Regions from separate parts of the Alteromonas sp. ABH4_457 genome, predicted to be linked through region 4. Evidence: predicted binding sites of a transcription regulator. Region 4 holds the regulator's gene; each other region holds the start of a gene.
The links. The regulator sigma-54, encoded in region 4, starts transcription at its own class of promoters, with help from an activator protein. The targets are predictions, from matches to a motif close to GTTGGCACGNNNNTNGNNT.
Positions count from the first base shown of each region.

Region 1: a site for sigma-54 is predicted at 2,895-2,913, ahead of ACXAGR_RS04630 (BON domain-containing protein). Genes of this name have one in related genera too.
Region 2: a site for sigma-54 is predicted at 2,745-2,763, ahead of flhA (flagellar biosynthesis protein FlhA). Genes of this name have one in related genera too.
Region 3: a site for sigma-54 is predicted at 1,811-1,829, ahead of ACXAGR_RS18390 (BON domain-containing protein). Genes of this name have one in related genera too.

Region 1 is NZ_JBSWXN010000002.1:323,935-328,045, forward strand. It holds gene ACXAGR_RS04610 (Gfo/Idh/MocA family protein) at 1-327, shown strand, start outside; gene ACXAGR_RS04615 (Rho termination factor N-terminal domain-containing protein) at 324-587, opposite strand; gene ACXAGR_RS04620 (MauE/DoxX family redox-associated membrane protein) at 799-1,530, shown strand; gene ACXAGR_RS04625 (hypothetical protein) at 1,522-2,649, opposite strand; gene ACXAGR_RS04630 (BON domain-containing protein) at 2,951-3,511, shown strand; gene ACXAGR_RS04635 (siderophore-interacting protein) at 3,853-4,111, shown strand, end outside.
Region 2 is NZ_JBSWXN010000005.1:266,007-270,117, forward strand. It holds gene flhB (flagellar biosynthesis protein FlhB) at 1-767, shown strand, start outside; gene ACXAGR_RS13970 (sensor domain-containing diguanylate cyclase) at 781-2,598, opposite strand; gene flhA (flagellar biosynthesis protein FlhA) at 2,837-4,111, shown strand, end outside.
Region 3 is NZ_JBSWXN010000007.1:138,042-142,152, reverse strand. It holds gene ACXAGR_RS18405 (MlaA family lipoprotein) at 1-215, opposite strand, end outside; gene ACXAGR_RS18400 (hypothetical protein) at 202-543, opposite strand; gene ACXAGR_RS18395 (hypothetical protein) at 597-764, opposite strand; gene ACXAGR_RS18390 (BON domain-containing protein) at 1,172-1,774, opposite strand; gene ACXAGR_RS18385 (endonuclease/exonuclease/phosphatase family protein) at 2,037-3,023, shown strand; gene ACXAGR_RS18380 (response regulator transcription factor) at 3,082-3,468, opposite strand; gene ACXAGR_RS18375 (hypothetical protein) at 3,881-4,111, opposite strand, start outside.
Region 4 is NZ_JBSWXN010000008.1:353,834-357,944, reverse strand. It holds gene lptB (LPS export ABC transporter ATP-binding protein) at 1-623, shown strand, start outside; gene ACXAGR_RS21505 (RNA polymerase factor sigma-54) at 719-2,203, shown strand; gene hpf (ribosome hibernation promoting factor) at 2,236-2,523, shown strand; gene ptsN (PTS IIA-like nitrogen regulatory protein PtsN) at 2,532-2,975, shown strand; gene rapZ (RNase adapter RapZ) at 3,022-3,867, shown strand; gene ACXAGR_RS21485 (HPr family phosphocarrier protein) at 3,867-4,111, shown strand, end outside.

The DNA of each region.
Region 1 (4,111 bases), on a different contig from region 4:
ACCATGGAATTTGCCGATGGTACCCAAGCTGACTGTGGTGCCAGTGTTGTGCGGGGCTTCAATTATTTCAAAGCAAACTGCAAGGAGGGCTGGTATCAGCTCAAACCTATGCAAAGTTACTCAGGCGTAACGGGTACGGCCAGTAATGGTGAAACCTTACCTCCGATAAGTGCCATGCAACAAACACTGCAAATGGACAATGATGCCAGGGCAATTCTGGGCACCGGCCCCGCATTGGTTACGGCCGGGGATGCATTGCGTGATGTGAAGATCATCAACGCCATATTTGAGTCCGCTGAGACAGGAGAGCAAGTGCTTCTGGACTAATGTTTGCGCAGAGCGTCTATAAGTTCTGCTTTATTCATCCGGGAGCGGCCACTGATTCCAATTTTTTTAGCCTGCCCGTACAGGTCTTTCTTCGTCCGGTCTTCATATTTTTTGCTTGTGCCACCTTTCTCAGACGGATGCAGGCTGTCATTGGCCTGTGCATTAGAAATTCTTGCAGCCTTTTCTTTGCTGAAGCCTTTATCCCTAAGCGCTTCGTACTGTTCGTCGTCTTTAATCTGGCTACCGTGATTTTTTGTCATCAATTTATCCTCAACATATAAGTTTCCGGCACACATACCTCATTTGCATACATCACTCGTTGATACCCGAAGACTTGCTCACTGGTTTAATCCCGGACTGACAAGACCTGTCACGCATCTTTACGGATCAAAATACGGTGATGCTGCGTAGCAGTACTGAATCCCGACCGGATCGCCTTTTGAAAACTGCTCATTGAACAAGGGAGGATACATGGCAAAAGTTGCACAGCTCTATCGCATGGTTACAGACAAGCATATTTGTCCTTTCGGCCTGCGCTCAAAAGATTTACTTGAGCGGGAAGGGTTTCATATTGAAGACCACAAACTGACCTCGCGGGAAGAAACCGATAAATTTAAGCAGAAGCATGATGTAAAAACCACGCCGCAAACCTTCATCGATGGTCAGCGTATTGGCGGCTATGATGATTTGCAGGCATACTTCGGCAAAGGCGACACGCCGCAATCCGGTACAACCTACACACCGGTTCTGGTGATTTTTGCTGTTGCATTATTACTGGCTTTCGCCGTACAGAGCCTGCTGATGACACACTTTTTCAGTGTTCGTACACTTATGCTGTTTATTGCCTTTTCCATGACCTTACTGGCAGTACAGAAGTTACGGGACCTCTTCAGCTTTACTAACTCGTTTATCACCTATGATTTACTGGCGATGAAGCACTTACGCTACGCCTACCTCTACCCCTTTCTGGAAGCTTTCGCCGGCATAGGCATGATTGCGATGTTGCCAGTGTGGCTGATTGCCCCCATTTCACTTTTCATAGGGTCGGTAGGCGCGGTTTCAGTTTATAAAGCCGTTTACGTGGACAAGCGTGAATTGAAATGCGCTTGTGTTGGCGGTGACAGCAACGTGCCCTTAGGCTTTGTATCCTTGTCTGAAAATCTGTTCATGATTTTCGGCGCACTGTTGATGATTTTACTCTGAAGCAGAAGGCGGGCCTGACTCTGTGCGACAAGGTTGATAGGAGGGGTCAGCAGATTTATCAGCGGCCTCTTTTATCAGGGCTGAAATAGCGTCTTCTTCACTGGATTGCTGCAATGCATTAAGCCAGGTATAAAACAGTGCATGGTCATGCATCATCAAATCCAGAGCATCCGCAAGACGCGGATTCTCCGGTGTTGCATCAGCTTCCATTTCTTCTCTGACAGCATCAACCATCGCCATGTTGCCCTGCTTCGTATAAATATCGAGCTCTATATCATGACCAATTAATTTTTCTAACTCTAGTGGCGCTCTTGACACCATATCTTTTGCAGCCGCAATGCATGCACTGGCAACAGCTGGCTCGTCAGCCCTGCTCCCGCACCATGTTTTGAGCAGATTATATTTGTACGTACCGGCGGCCCATTTACCCATCGCATAAATCACTGCACCTTCAAGAGATGCCACCTGCTCAGCTATCACGGAATCCAGCGCCAGGGAGACGAACCGTGCATAATGATTAGAATAGCTTTTGGCCTGCACCATATTTTCAAGGGATGCCAGTACAGCCTCATGATCATTCTGCTTTATATGAAATAACACAAGGTTCAGCCAGGTTTCACCATCATCACGGCCATCCTCTTGTGCCTGACGCACAAGCGTACGGTTACATACTGAGTGGGAACCGTTCATACTGCAAAGTCGCAATGTTTCCCGAAGTGCATCTGTATTACGGGGATATTCAGACAAAAATGATTGCCAGGCATTCATCGCAGCCTCACCCTCAGAGCTGGTCATCATGAGTGCAGTCAGGCGTGATTGCTCACTCTCTGAACTGAGGTTTTCTGCATAAAAGGCTTCTATTTTCTTTTCAATCAGCGTGTAGTCGTCGGGACTCAACCGCGTACAGGAAGGAAAACTATCAAATACAGGCTCCGGCTTTTCAGTGCTTTCATCTTGTTCTGCTGTGACCGGAGGTTGCGGCTCTTCTGCAGGCGTGTTTATCACTATTGTTTGTGGAAGCCGGGCCGTGTTATTAGCCGGTTTATCAGGTTTTAAAAAGAAGACAACACCGGCAAGGATGACTAAAGCAAGTGTCAGTATTATTCCGTATTTTTTCACCAACCGGTTCCGTGGCAGCAAACTGTTTAACACAGCTTACTGAATGACAGGAAAGGGATAAAGTAATAACTTGTTTCCCCCTCTAACCATAGTCAGTTATCTAAGTTTGTGTATGAAAATATAGACACACTGGCAGGTAAAATTTTCCCACACGGATTCTCCTCCTTTTTATCACACCGGATTAAACACCATAAAAAAACCTTAAAAACCAGTGCAATAACATCATATTTAGTACAAAAGTATAATCTGGCACGCCACTGGCATTATTGTTTGCAACAGACAACGAACAGGAGAACAGAGTATGAAAAGGATAATTCCCGCTTTGACAATGACAGTCATGACTGTGTTCTCAACGTCACTTCTTGCTGAAGGGATTTCAGCCTCGCCAACGCAATCTGCGACGGATGATGCAATTGCAGGCAAGGTAGAAGCGGCACTCTTGTTTAGTGGTCAATTCGATACGATGGATATTCGCACGGATGTGAGCAAGGGACAGGTTATTTTAACCGGCAAAGTTAACAGTGAAGTTAACAGGGAACTCGCACAGGAAGTTGCGGCGTCACTGGATGGCGTAGTATCAGTTGAAAACAAGTTGGATGTTGTAAAGCCTGCATTACTGGAGGGTGACCTTGTCACCTTGCTCCATGGAGTCAGGGATGCGCAAATGGTGTCGTTGATACGCACACAACTTTTGCTGGAATCCGGACTGTCAGGCGACGACATTGATGTCCATGCTTTACGAGGGATTGTAACCCTTACCGGCAAGGTTGAATCGCTCACAGAGCGCGATTTGATCATAGCCATTGCAAAGAACACTGATGACGTTGTTGACGTTAAAAGTGAACTGTCTGTTGACAGTTAACCTCCCCTCCAGGCCTTTCCCGGCCTAACCAAAACCTCTGATTTTCTCCCGCCATTTGGCGGGAGCTTTTTTTGGTATCGGGAATACTACGCAGATATAGTTTTTCATGTCGAATAAAGCAGCAGTCAGTCCTATATTTAAAATCACAAAACAACAGAGTGCTTTCATTGTTTTGTTTCCATGTGTATTCCTAAATGTCTTTTGCCGGAACCTTTGTGTTCCGGCTTTTTTTTCATTCTATTTTATCGGTTATACAGATACCCACCATTCGTAACAATGCGTTGTCTTTAAGAATTGTTCTCATTTAAAATGGTGGTGAATTAATAGAAGAGAAAATAAGTATGGAAAAAAGACAGCCAAGACAACCCGCCTGTCTCACAGTAAAAGACAACATTGCAATTACTCCTCACATGCGCCGTATCACCGTGACCGGCGATGCCCTGAAAGCTTATCCCGATATCGATACAACGGCATACGTTAAGTTACTTTTTGATTTTGATGGTAATCCTTTGTCAGTGCCACCGGCATCTTTACAAGATGCGCAGCTTCGCACGTATACCATCCGTCAATTGGATCGCAGCAACGGCACCATGGATATCG
Region 2 (4,111 bases), on a different contig from region 4:
CGCCGAAAATGAATAAGCTGAATCCGCTAAACGGCTTTAAGCGCATGTTCGGTATTAATGGCCTGGTGGAACTGCTCAAGTCCATTGCTAAGTTCTTTGTAATCGGTGCCATGGCGCTGGTGTCATTAACGTACTTTCAGGATGAAGCACTGCATCTTGACCTTGAGCTGTACCCGAATAATTTGTTCCACGCACTGAATATGCTCGAATGGGCGTTTTTCCTGCTGACACTGGGCATGATCCCCATCGCTATTTTTGATGTGCCGTACCAGCTGTACAAGCACAACAAAGAAATGAAAATGTCAAAGCAGGAGGTGAAAGACGAACGTAAAAATGCCGAGGGTGATCCTCAGGTGAAAGGACGTATACGTCGCCTGCAATATCAGGCAGCAGCCCGCCGGATGATGCAGGAAGTACCGAAAGCGGATGTGGTTGTGACTAACCCGACGCACTATTCCGTGGCGCTTAAATACGATGATAATGGCGGCAGAGCGCCTGTGGTGGTAGCAAAAGGGATTGATGAACTTGCCATGCACATCCGTAAAATTGCCGGTGCCCATGAAGTGCCTGTTGTGCCGTCACCCATGCTGGCAAGGGCTATTTATTATTCCACTGAAGTTGAGCACGAAATTCCCCACAAATTGTTCATGGCGGTGGCACAGGTACTGGCGTATGTGTATCAGTTGCGGGCATTTAAGGCGGGTAAAGGCAAACGGCCTAAACCACTTAAGAAAGACTTGCCGATCCCACCTGAACTCAGACGGTAAACCCGTCAGTACTTTAATCTACAGTAATGATGGCGTCGCGGCCTTTTTCTTTGGCCTGATATAATGCTTTGTCGATGGCTTCCAGTTCTGCGGCCATCGTATCCGGTCCGGTAACGTATCCTATCCCGCCGGATACCGTGAGCGGGCCCAATGCATAGGGAAGCGCATTACCTGCCGCTTTCAGGGCTGCTCTGAATTTGTCTGTAGCAGCTTTTGCCTCTGTAATATCCGCATCAGGAAATATGAGTAAAAATTCTTCACCGCCTATTCTGCCTGTAATATCGGTTTTTCTGAAATTGTCTCTGACCAGAGCACCAAAGGTACGTAATACTTCATCACCGGCAGCATGACCAAAATTATCATTTACCTGTTTGAATAAATCGATATCGAGAAGGGCGACAGCAAGCTTTTTGCCGCAGGCCCCGGCGATGTCAGCCTGTTCTTCCAGTAATTTAAAGGTATGCTGGCGGTTTAGCAGAGATGTCAGGCTGTCAGTCATCGCAATCTGTTCCAGTTTATGCTGATACCTGGCGCGCTTTTTCTGCAAAATAACCAGTGCCACGCACAGACTGAAAAGCAAAACGAGCGCCGATATCATAAAGAAGCCCCGCTGACGCTCTGTTTTAATCCGCAATTCCTGAGCTTTTGTCATCGCTTTGAGGGCGGCATTTTCCTGACTTTTCTTATCAACGTCGAAAAGAGTCTGCAGTTTGAAAAGCTTCTCAGCACTGATTTCATTCAGGCGTTTTACTTGTTTATTGCGTGCGTCTTCAAGAGTTTGATAAGCCTCGCTGTAGTTGCCTAACGCCGCCTGAATTCTTGATTCCAGTAACCGTGACTCAATCATTTCTTTGGGCGTAGCGGATGCGGAGATCGTTTCTGCGCGGGCCAGAGTATCCAGTGCGGTGCCGAAGTTGCCGGTATGATAATGGGCATTTGATAAGCCCCGTAAAATGTCCCCGTAATACTGTTCCGACGGCAGTACTTCCTGAATCGCTGTTAAGTGCTGGTAAATAGCCAGTGCCTCTGCAAAGGCTTTCTTTTTCATCAGCCTGTCAGCGTCAAGAAGTTGTAATTCAACCTGTGCGTTTTTGTCTGCCAGTTCACGGGCAATGGTCATCGCTTCGTCAAAGTAACGCTGCCCTGCAATTTCGTCGCCCGTTGAGAAGTAAGAAAGAGCAAGCTTGTGTAACAGGTTTTGCTGATTAACCCGGTTGTGCCTGGCGATGGCAAATTCCAGTGCCTCCTGCAAATAGGGAAGGGCATTGTCGTACTGTTCAGCCTGCTGAAATACCGATGCAATAAGACCGGCTATGTGAGCAGGCGGGATTTGAGTAGCGTTCTCCGATGCAATTCTGTGGGCAATGATCAGCTTTGTCAGCGCGGCCTCACGATTTTGTAATGATTGCTGAATTAATCCTTCTGTCATCAATGCACCTATGTACAGCTGGGTGACAGTCTGCTGCTGTGCCCACTCTCTGACGACAGCAACATAATGCAGCGCCAGTACCTGGCGCTCTGTTTTTTCGTAAAGTTGCGATTTTTGCAGCAGTAAACGGTGATAGAGCAACGGTTCGCCTATTTGATCTACGTTTTCAAGCCCCTGTTCCAGAAGAGACTCTGAGCGGCTGAAATCACCCAGTTTCATGTAAAAGTACGACAGCAGATATTGAATAGTGGCAGGCGTATATTCGGGCAGGACATCATCAAGCATCTCTTCCAGACCGAGCACGGTTTCCTGCGGGTGCTGATGAAAAGACTTAATGACGCGGATAACCGCATCGTCGGGCGCAGATACCTGTGCCGGTACCGCAAAGGTGCAATCAGACATAAATATCAGGCCTGTCGCGGCGACAACAGGAAAAAAATAATTCTTAAATGCAATACATCGCTGTTTTAACGGGTATTCCGGCACATGTTGCCCTGAGCATGTCTCATCCGGTTTAACTATAGTTCAAAAAACACCGGTGGGCGCACGTTGGCAAACATTTTCAAACTGGCACATTAGTTGAACTGAGACTGACAGACACGAAGTAAGCGTCAATTTTCTGTTAGCGAGAGCAAATTTTATGCAGCTATCCGGCTATCTGCAGCGGTTCGACAAAAATCAGATTCAAAATATCACCAGTGGTCTGGGGGCGCCTGTCGTTTTGCTGGCGATCATGGGCATGGTTATTTTGCCAATGCCGCCCTTTCTGCTCGATGTTCTTTTCAGTTTTAACATCGCCCTCAGTCTGGTCATTATTCTTGTGGCTGTATTCACCCAAAAGCCGGTGGATTTCGGTATATTCCCCCTGGTTTTGCTGATTGCTACGGTGTTGCGGCTGGCATTGAATGTTGCCTCGACGCGGGTCGTTTTGCTGTATGGTCATGAAGGCGGCGATGCTGCGGGGAAGGTAATCGAAGCCTTCGGAGCCGTGGTTATTGGTGGTAACTATGCGGTGGGTGTGGTGGTATTCGCCATCCTGCTCATTATCAACTTCAAAGTAGTGACAGCCGGTGCCGGCCGTATATCTGAAGTTAGCGCCAGATTTACACTTGATGCCATGCCCGGTAAGCAAATGGCCATTGATGCCGATTTGAATGCCGGCTATATCGATCAGGATGAAGCCCGCAAGCGCCGTGAAGAAATCACTGCAGAAGCAGACTTCTATGGTTCGATGGACGGTGCGTCAAAATTCGTTAAAGGTGACGCGGTAGCCGGTTTGTTCATCATGATGATTAACATCGTCGGTGGTTTATTTATCGGCATGATTCAGCATGACTTGTCCTTCGGAAATGCACTGGAAGTTTACACTATTCTGACCATCGGTGACGGTCTGGTTGCCCAGATCCCATCCCTGTTGTTGTCGGTGGCAACGGCAATTATCGTCACCCGCGAAAACGAAACTCAGGAAATGGGTAAGGAAATCCGGACACAGCTGGGTAATCAGCAGGCTCTGTATATTGCCGCAGCGGTGCTGTTTGTCATGGGTATTGTGCCCGGCATGCCCCACGTGGCCTTTCTGGGATTCTCTGCTATTGCTGCCGGTTATGCATACTGGCAGGGTGTGCAGGCGAAGAAAGCGGCAGAAAAACCGGCTGTGCCGGCCAAAATGGAAGGCGGTGCTGACCAGCCTGCTCCGGAAATTAAAGAGCTGGGTTGGGATGACGTACAGCAAGTTGACACTATCGGCCTTGAAGTAGGTTACCGGCTCATTCCGCTGGTGGACAAATCACAGGGCGGCGAATTGCTGACCCGCATAAAAGGTGTGCGGAAGAAGCTGTCTCAGGAACTGGGCTTTCTGGTTCCGCCGGTGCACATCCGCGATAACCTTGATCTCGACCCGAATGCTTACACGATT
Region 3 (4,111 bases), on a different contig from region 4:
ACCGGAGAAACGGATACGGCTCCCTGGCTGGTTTGTACGGTAACGTCTTTCCCTTTCGCAAGCTCTTCAGCCAGTGCAGGTTCGTTTTTTTGAGGTTGTGTGTTGTCCTGCGGTTGTACAGCAGAATTTTCAGGCATGTCGGGCGCGCCGGCACAGCCGCCCAATAAAAATACACAAATAATTAAGGCGAAAGCACCTTGTCTATAAGCTGGCATAGATACCACTTTCCTTCCTTTCGTGGTGATTCATTATATTTTGAGCCCGCTGCAGAGCTTCATCCCTGCTGTAGTCCCAGTCACTATCATCATAGTTACGGGCCAAATCAAGATAATGCTCAATCCTTTGCTTACGAATTTGATGAAACGAATTCGCCGGGTCAAATTCCAACTCATTAAATACCGCCTCAACTTCTGCCAGATCAGCACCAGCTGATGTTTCTGCCGGCGTTTCCCCCAGCCAGGTTGAAAGTTGCTTTCCGGACCCCAGAGCTACAAGACTGGTCAGAAGTAACACTGTCATTACTGCAATTTTTAAGTAATTCATGTTTTTCACCATCGTTGTTTAATTCAAGGGCCGTCCGGATCGCTTTCCTGTACTTACTTAGCGGTCGCTGCCTCCGCCATCACTGCACCTGCTGTTGCCTTACCGGCTTTGTGGTCACGTTTGTCGTAGCGATCGAACCAGTTAAAAACTGGCTGCGAGTGAATGAGACGCTCAAATGACGTTGACGGTAACGGACGGTGTTTAGTCTTCAGAAATTTCATACTGCTCCCTTGCGTGCGTAGAATTGAATTCCGGTAAATGACTTATTTACTCTCACAACTATTTCTAATATTCCAATTTCCGCGCCATATTTTTAAAGACCTTACAGAAACGCCGCAAAAGCCACCGCCGTGCTTCAACGTCATGACCGGCGTTTTCGTAACCTACTGTTTTATTAGACTTAAGTATTAATTCATTATCATAGAAGAAAAATCATAGGGAAAGGATGCGGGCGATTACACCCAAACAATTTACGTAAACCTGAAAAGACAATGATACTTTTTTACTACAGGCAGGAAATATTTTCACAGACGGGAAGGAAGGTTTTTCAGCAAGGTTCACTAACCGGGATGCAATAAAAAAGGGCTGAGATAACTCAGCCCTTTCCGGATTATGCAGTTAAAAAGTATTATTCACTTTTCATCGCTGTTTTCTGTTGAACGACCTTCAGGTTGTCTTCAACGTCTGTAACATCTGTGGCGTTTTTCGCAATCTCAACGGCCAGGTCACGCTCAGCGTCTGAGTCTACTGTACCGGTAAGCGTAACATTGCCCTGCTCAACATCCACGTCGATATCAAAACCGGAAATGTCAGAGTCCATCAGCAACCGGGTTTTAATTACAGTCGCGATTTTAGCATCTGTCAGTTTGCCGGTTGCAGAGTCCATGTCCATGTCATCGCCGGCCATAGCTTCAGAGTCATGCTCTTCTACAATTGTGAGTTGGTTATCAACATCTGTTACGCCGTCGATATTTGCTACCAGCTCTTCCGCGAGCTTTTTATCAACCGAGTTATCTACCTTACCGGTCAGAATAACCTTGCCATCCTGAACGTCGGTGTTGATATCAAAAGAATTCAGATTACCGTTAAACAGTAATGTTGCTTCGGCTTTGCCGTCTATCCAGGCATCCTTGGCACCTTCCTCCCACTTGTTCGCAGTATCCATAGATCCTGCAAAAGCAGAAGTAGTTAATGTACCAGCTACTAACAGTGAAAGAATTGAACGTTTCATAATTTTGCTCTCCTTAATTATCAAGCAAAATAACTGAAGCCAACTTCATGCCATGAAATTAAACAACTGAAAAATATAACTTTTTATCGTTAACTCTAATTTTTAACTCTTTCCCTTCATGCAAACTTTTCTCAGAACCCCGTATTTTTTACCTTGCATTTACAATTGCTGAAATCACCTCGTTTGATCGAACCGGGCAGAAAGTCTTTATATAAGTAAGCTAAGAATTTTGACTCCGGACAGTAATTTCATCGGACGAACCATGACAACAGTACTCTCTATCATTACTCTTTTCTTTATTGTGGCTGCGATACTGCCTCACATACCCGGCCAGCACTGGTTAATTCGCGTATGGGAGTTTCCCCGTCTGCAACAGGCGTTTATTTTACTTGTGCTCACCTTAGTCTGGACATACTGGTATATCGAAAAGCCCTTACTGGCGCTGTGCATGCAGGCCGGTGCTGTCTGTGCTTTGCTTTATCAACTGGCATGGGTGATCCCTTACACACCGGTATGGCGCACAGAAGTGAATCAGGTATCAGCAACTGATGACGACCGCACAATAAGCATTCTGACCAGCAATGTATTAATGACTAACGATAACTATAACGCACTGATTAATCTTACCAGGCAACGTAAACCGGATATTCTGGTGACGCTGGAAAGCAACAAAGACTGGGAGCAGGCTCTGTCGGTCCTTCATGATGACTATCCTTACCGCCTCTCCTGCCCGCTGGAAAATCTTTACGGCATGCATCTTTATAGCCGGCGTCCGTTCGGCAACGAAAAAATCCGGTTCATTATTGAAGATGACGTACCGTCTATGGAAATCTGGCAGGAAATGGCCGGTACTCAGGTAAAAATCCATTTTGTACACCCTAAACCGCCAAGTCCTACAGAAAACAAATCTGCCGGCCCCAGGGATAAGGAACTGACACGGGTAGGAAAAGAAATGGCAAAGTTAAAGCACCCGGCCATTGTCACCGGCGACCTCAATGATGTGGCATGGTCACCGACGACCCGAAAATTCAGAAAAATAAGTGGCATGCTGGATCCCCGCCGTGGCCGTGGTTTTTTCAACACTTTCCATGCGGATTACCCGTTACTGCGCTGGCCCCTTGACCATGTCTTTCATACAGAGCATTTCGAACTGGTCAAAATAGAAAGAATGCCGGATGTAGGCTCTGACCACTTTCCCTTACTTACAACACTGAGATTAAGAACTAATCCATCAGTTAAACAGGCATAAAAAAACCTGTGGCTTTTCAGCTACAGGTTTCCATGAACTCTCTTTTGAGGGCGTTTTGTCAGGCTGTGATTGCCAGCGGTTCCCGTGTGGCAAAACGTTGACAACGACTCACAATGTCACGGTAGTCTGAAGGATCCGGAACACTGTCATCTGCAGCGGCGAAGGCTGCGTTACCTGCTGGGTCTTGCCCGGGGTTCATCAGTAACACCGGCGAATCGCAGGCCTGTTTTATTTGTGCCAGTATATCCGCACCGGTTAAATCCGGCATCGCTACATCGAGGAGAATAGCATCGTATCGCTGAGCCTTGCTCAGACGGATAGCCAGCTTTCCGCTGGCAGCAAAATCCACTTTCCATCCCAAACCGGTCAAAAAGCAGGTTAGCTGGCTTGCTACCACAGGATCGTCTTCAACGACCAGAATTTGTAAAATTGTACCGGGGGTCATGTTGCCTCCTTGCTGTTTTCACACTCTGTCCGCATTTCTGCGACAGGTCTCATGGACCCTAAAACTTAAGGAAACGCACATTTAATTTGTACTGGTGCTACAGGTGCAGCAATCAAGTTGCTACCTTTCTGCACATGTATCTGCAGAATTTACGAGTGCAGAATTCACGCCATCTCTGTATAAGCGGCATTTATTTCAGATTACAGTTGCCGCCGCAACGAATATTGTTGATGAATATCAAAATCTTAAAGAAATAAACGTACTGATTTCATGCTCAAAGGTAAGACAACATTACCATTAATGAAATTTGAAAAACAATTCTATCTGTGAATATTGTCCCCATGGCAGGCCAAATTGGGACAAGTCAACCGGCACCTGCTCACTTTTCGTGCAAACACCGGGGAAATGGATATCAGGAAAGGAAGGAATTAATTTTCCGGCATGCTTTATCGCGGGATATAAAGTGCGCAAGAGCCAGCAACCGGTCGTCCCGTGGCCAGACCGCCTGATTAAGGGTACTGACATCGTTTTCCGATAGCCGCTGCGTATCCAGCATAAGCGCCAGTGCTTTTTTATTCGGCTTTATCAGCGCGGGTTCAGCTGCGGTAACCAGACTGACAGGCACACATATAAATTCCCGCTT
Region 4 (4,111 bases):
TGGGTCCTAACGGTGCAGGTAAAACCACAACGTTTTACATGATTGTCGGTCTTGTGCCACTGGACAAAGGCAAAATCCTCATTGATGAGCAGGAGCTGACGCACCAGCCAATGCACGAACGTGCCCGCCGGGGAATTGGCTATTTACCCCAGGAGGCATCCATTTTCCGCAAGCTGACCGTACATGAAAACATCATGGCGATATTACAGACGCGTAAAGACTTAAAAAGTCATCAACGTGAACAGGAAGCGGATGCACTACTTGATGAATTTAATATTAACCATATACGTAATAGTACAGGTATGAGTTTGTCGGGTGGCGAACGCCGCCGGGTTGAAATTGCCCGCGCACTGGCAGCCAATCCGCAATTTATTTTGCTCGATGAACCCTTCGCCGGAGTTGACCCGATTTCGGTTAATGATATAAAGAAGATCATTCAGCACTTACGGGACAGAGGTATCGGTATCCTCATCACCGACCACAATGTCAGGGAAACCCTTGATGTGTGTGAAGAGGCCTATATCGTCAGTCATGGAGAACTGATTGCTCAGGGCACCGCAGAACAGGTATTAAGTAATCAAAAAGTTCGTGATGTATACCTTGGTGAGCAATTCAGGCTATAGTTAAGATATCGGGATGAGCATTTAGCGGAGATTTCGCCACCGGCACTCACACCGCTACAACCGGATGTCCTTTTTAGAGTTTATATAAGACGTAGATGAAACCATCTTTACAGTTAAAATTTAGCCAACAACTAACAATGACGCCTCAGCTTCAGCAGGCGATCAAGCTATTGCAGTTGTCTACGCTGGACTTACAACAAGAAATTCAGGAAGCTCTCGATTCTAATCCTTTGCTGGAAGTCGACGACAGCTCCGACAACGATGTAATTGAGAAAAATAACATCGACAATGATGACAGCATGCAAGAGTCTGCAACAGCCTCATCTTCTGACAGCATGGATACCGGTGAAGCACTGGAAAAGAATGATTTACCGGATGAGCTGCCCATCGACAGTACCTGGGATGAGTACATTTCTGCGTCTTCTGCCCCCGCGCCCGGCCCTTCCGGGGGTGATGATGAACAAATCTTTCAGGGTGAAACCACCGAAAATATTCAGGACCATCTGCTGTGGCAAATGCGTCTGACACCTTTTTCTGACACAGACCGCGCCATCGCGCTGGCGATCATCGATTCCATTGATGAGTCCGGCTATCTAACGGTTACCGTTGACGACATTCTGCAAAGCGTAAACAGTGAAGATATGGAAGAGCCCGTAGAAGAAGATGAGGTTGAGTGCGTACTTAAACGTATTCAGCTATTTGATCCTCTCGGTTCCGGCTCCCGCACACCGCAGGAGTGCTTGTTAGTTCAGCTGGCGCAATTTGCACCGGAAACACCGTGGCTGGAAGAAGCCAAACTACTGCTCAGAGAGCATTCCGATCTGTTAGGCAGTAAAGATTACCGTACGTTAATGCGTAAAACCCGCCTGAAAGAAGATCAGTTACGGGAAGCGATGCGTTTGCTGCAAACGCTTAATCCCCGTCCGGGCAGTGCATTAATTACGAAAGAACCCGAATATGTCATTCCGGATGTATCGGTTGCGAAGAAAAATGGCCGTTGGGTTGTAGAATTAAACCCCGACAGCCTGCCTAAGCTCAGTGTTAATCAGCAGTATGCTGCAATGAGCCGTAAAGCAAGAAACAGCAGTGATTCACAATTTATCCGCTCTCACATGCAGGAAGCAAAATGGTTTATTAAGAGCCTTGAGAGCCGGAACGATACGCTGCTGAAAGTAGCAAATTGTATTGTTCAGCAACAGATGGGCTTTTTTGAGCATGGCCCTGAAATGATGAAACCAATGGTGCTGAATGATGTCGCAGAAATGGTAGATATGCACGAATCTACTATTTCCAGGGTAACAACGCAGAAGTACATGCACACGCCCCGTGGTATTTTCGAGTTGAAGTATTTCTTCTCCAGCCACGTTGCCACTGAATCAGGTGGTGAGTGTTCATCTACAGCGATTCGCGCCCTGATTAAAAAGCTGGTTGCCGCTGAAAAGCCAAGCAAGCCACTGAGTGACAGCAAGATTGCTTCGTTGTTGGCCGATCAAGGCATTATGGTTGCCCGGCGAACAATAGCAAAGTACCGGGAATCCTTGTCGATCCCGCCGTCTAACCAACGCAAAAGCCTTATCTAACTTAAGGCTGCTCAAAATAAGGAAGACGAAATATGCAAATCAACCTTTCTGGTCATCACATTGAGATCACTGATTCTTTGCGTAATTATGTCGATACTAAGTTCAGCAAACTGGAACGTCATTTTGACCACATATCAAATGTGCACGTTATTTTAAATGTTGAAAAGCTTAGCCAAAAAGCAGAAGCAACGGTTCATCTTAGCGGCGCGGAAGTCTTCGCCTCTTCCGAAAATCAGGACATGTATGCTGCCATTGACAGCATGGTCGATAAGCTCGACAGGCAGGTCCTGAAACACAAGGAAAAGCTTAAAAAGCACTAATTGAATTCATGGATATACAAGCCATAGTCAGCCTGGACCGCACCGAGTGTGCGGTCCAGTGCAATAGCAAAAAACGCATTCTCGAAATCATCAGCGGGATTGCAGCTAAAAATAACCCCGATGTTGATGAAGCCACCGTGTTAAGTAGCCTGCTGGCCCGTGAGCGAATGGGCAGCACAGGTATAGGTAACGGCATAGCCCTCCCCCACGGTCGCCTGGCCGGACTGGAAAATGTCATCGCCATCGTAGTTACCAGCACACCCGCCATCGATTTTGATGCTATCGACAACAAACCTGTGGATATTTTCTTTACTCTGCTTGTCCCTCAGGAACAAACCGAAGGACATTTACAAACTCTGGCCATGGTTGCCGGAAAACTCAGCGATAAAGAAACCATAAAAACTATCCGCAAAGCTCAGACAAGTGATGATATTATTCGCGCATTACAGTAACTTAGTGTAATACGCACCGACAACACGTGACTTCAGGAGAAACGGCGTGAAGTTAATCATCATCAGCGGACGTTCCGGTTCAGGAAAATCAGTAGCACTTCGTGCCCTTGAGGATCTGGGGTACTACTGCGTCGATAATATTCCGGTTAATCTGTTACCAGCCCTGACACACACTGTCGCCGATGAATACGAGCAGGTAGCTGTGAGTATTGATGTCAGAAACTTGCCTAAAGAGCCTTCTGAGCTGGTTGAAATTCTCGACTACCTGCCGGAGTCATGGACTGTCACCATCGTATATATTGACGCAAGTGACGATATGCTGGTGCGCCGGTTCAGCGAAACCCGGCGGTTACACCCGCTGGCCAAACTGAATAAGTCATTGTCAGATGCCATCCAGACAGAACGTGAACTGCTGGCGCCTGTAGCGGAAAGAGCGGATTTGAATATTGATACCGACTCTCTGAGCATCCACCAGCTGGCAGAATTAATCCGCGAGCGTATCCTCGGTAAGAAAAGCTCACGACTTGTTCTGGTATTTGAATCATTCGGCTTTAAACACGGTATTCCCAAAGATGCAGACTATGTATTTGACGCCCGTTTTCTGCCAAACCCTCACTGGGAGCCGGATTTAAAACATCTGACGGGCCTGGATACACCGGTTCAGGTTTTCCTCAGTTCCCAGCCTATAGTGACCAAATTTATCTGGCAGATTCAGAACCTCATCACGACCTGGTTGCCACACCTTGAACGGAACAACCGCAGTTATGTGACTGTCGCTATCGGATGTACCGGCGGACAGCACCGTTCAGTTTATGTAGCGGAATCACTGGCGAAAAACTTCCGGGAATCTCATCCTGATGTCCAGATCCGCCACAGGGAGCAAAGTAAATAATGCGCATAGAGAAATCTCTGACTATTGTTAATAAACTGGGCCTGCATGCCAGAGCTGCAACGCAGTTAGTGCAACTGGCGAATCAGTTCGATGCCGAAGTTATTTTACAAAAAGGCGATAAGCAGGCTAATGCCAATAGTGTGCTGGGACTGATGATGATGGAAAGTCATCAGGGGGAACAGGTTACTGTGATCTCTGAAGGTCCGGATGCTGAAGCTGCAATGGATGCCGTCGAGGCACTAAT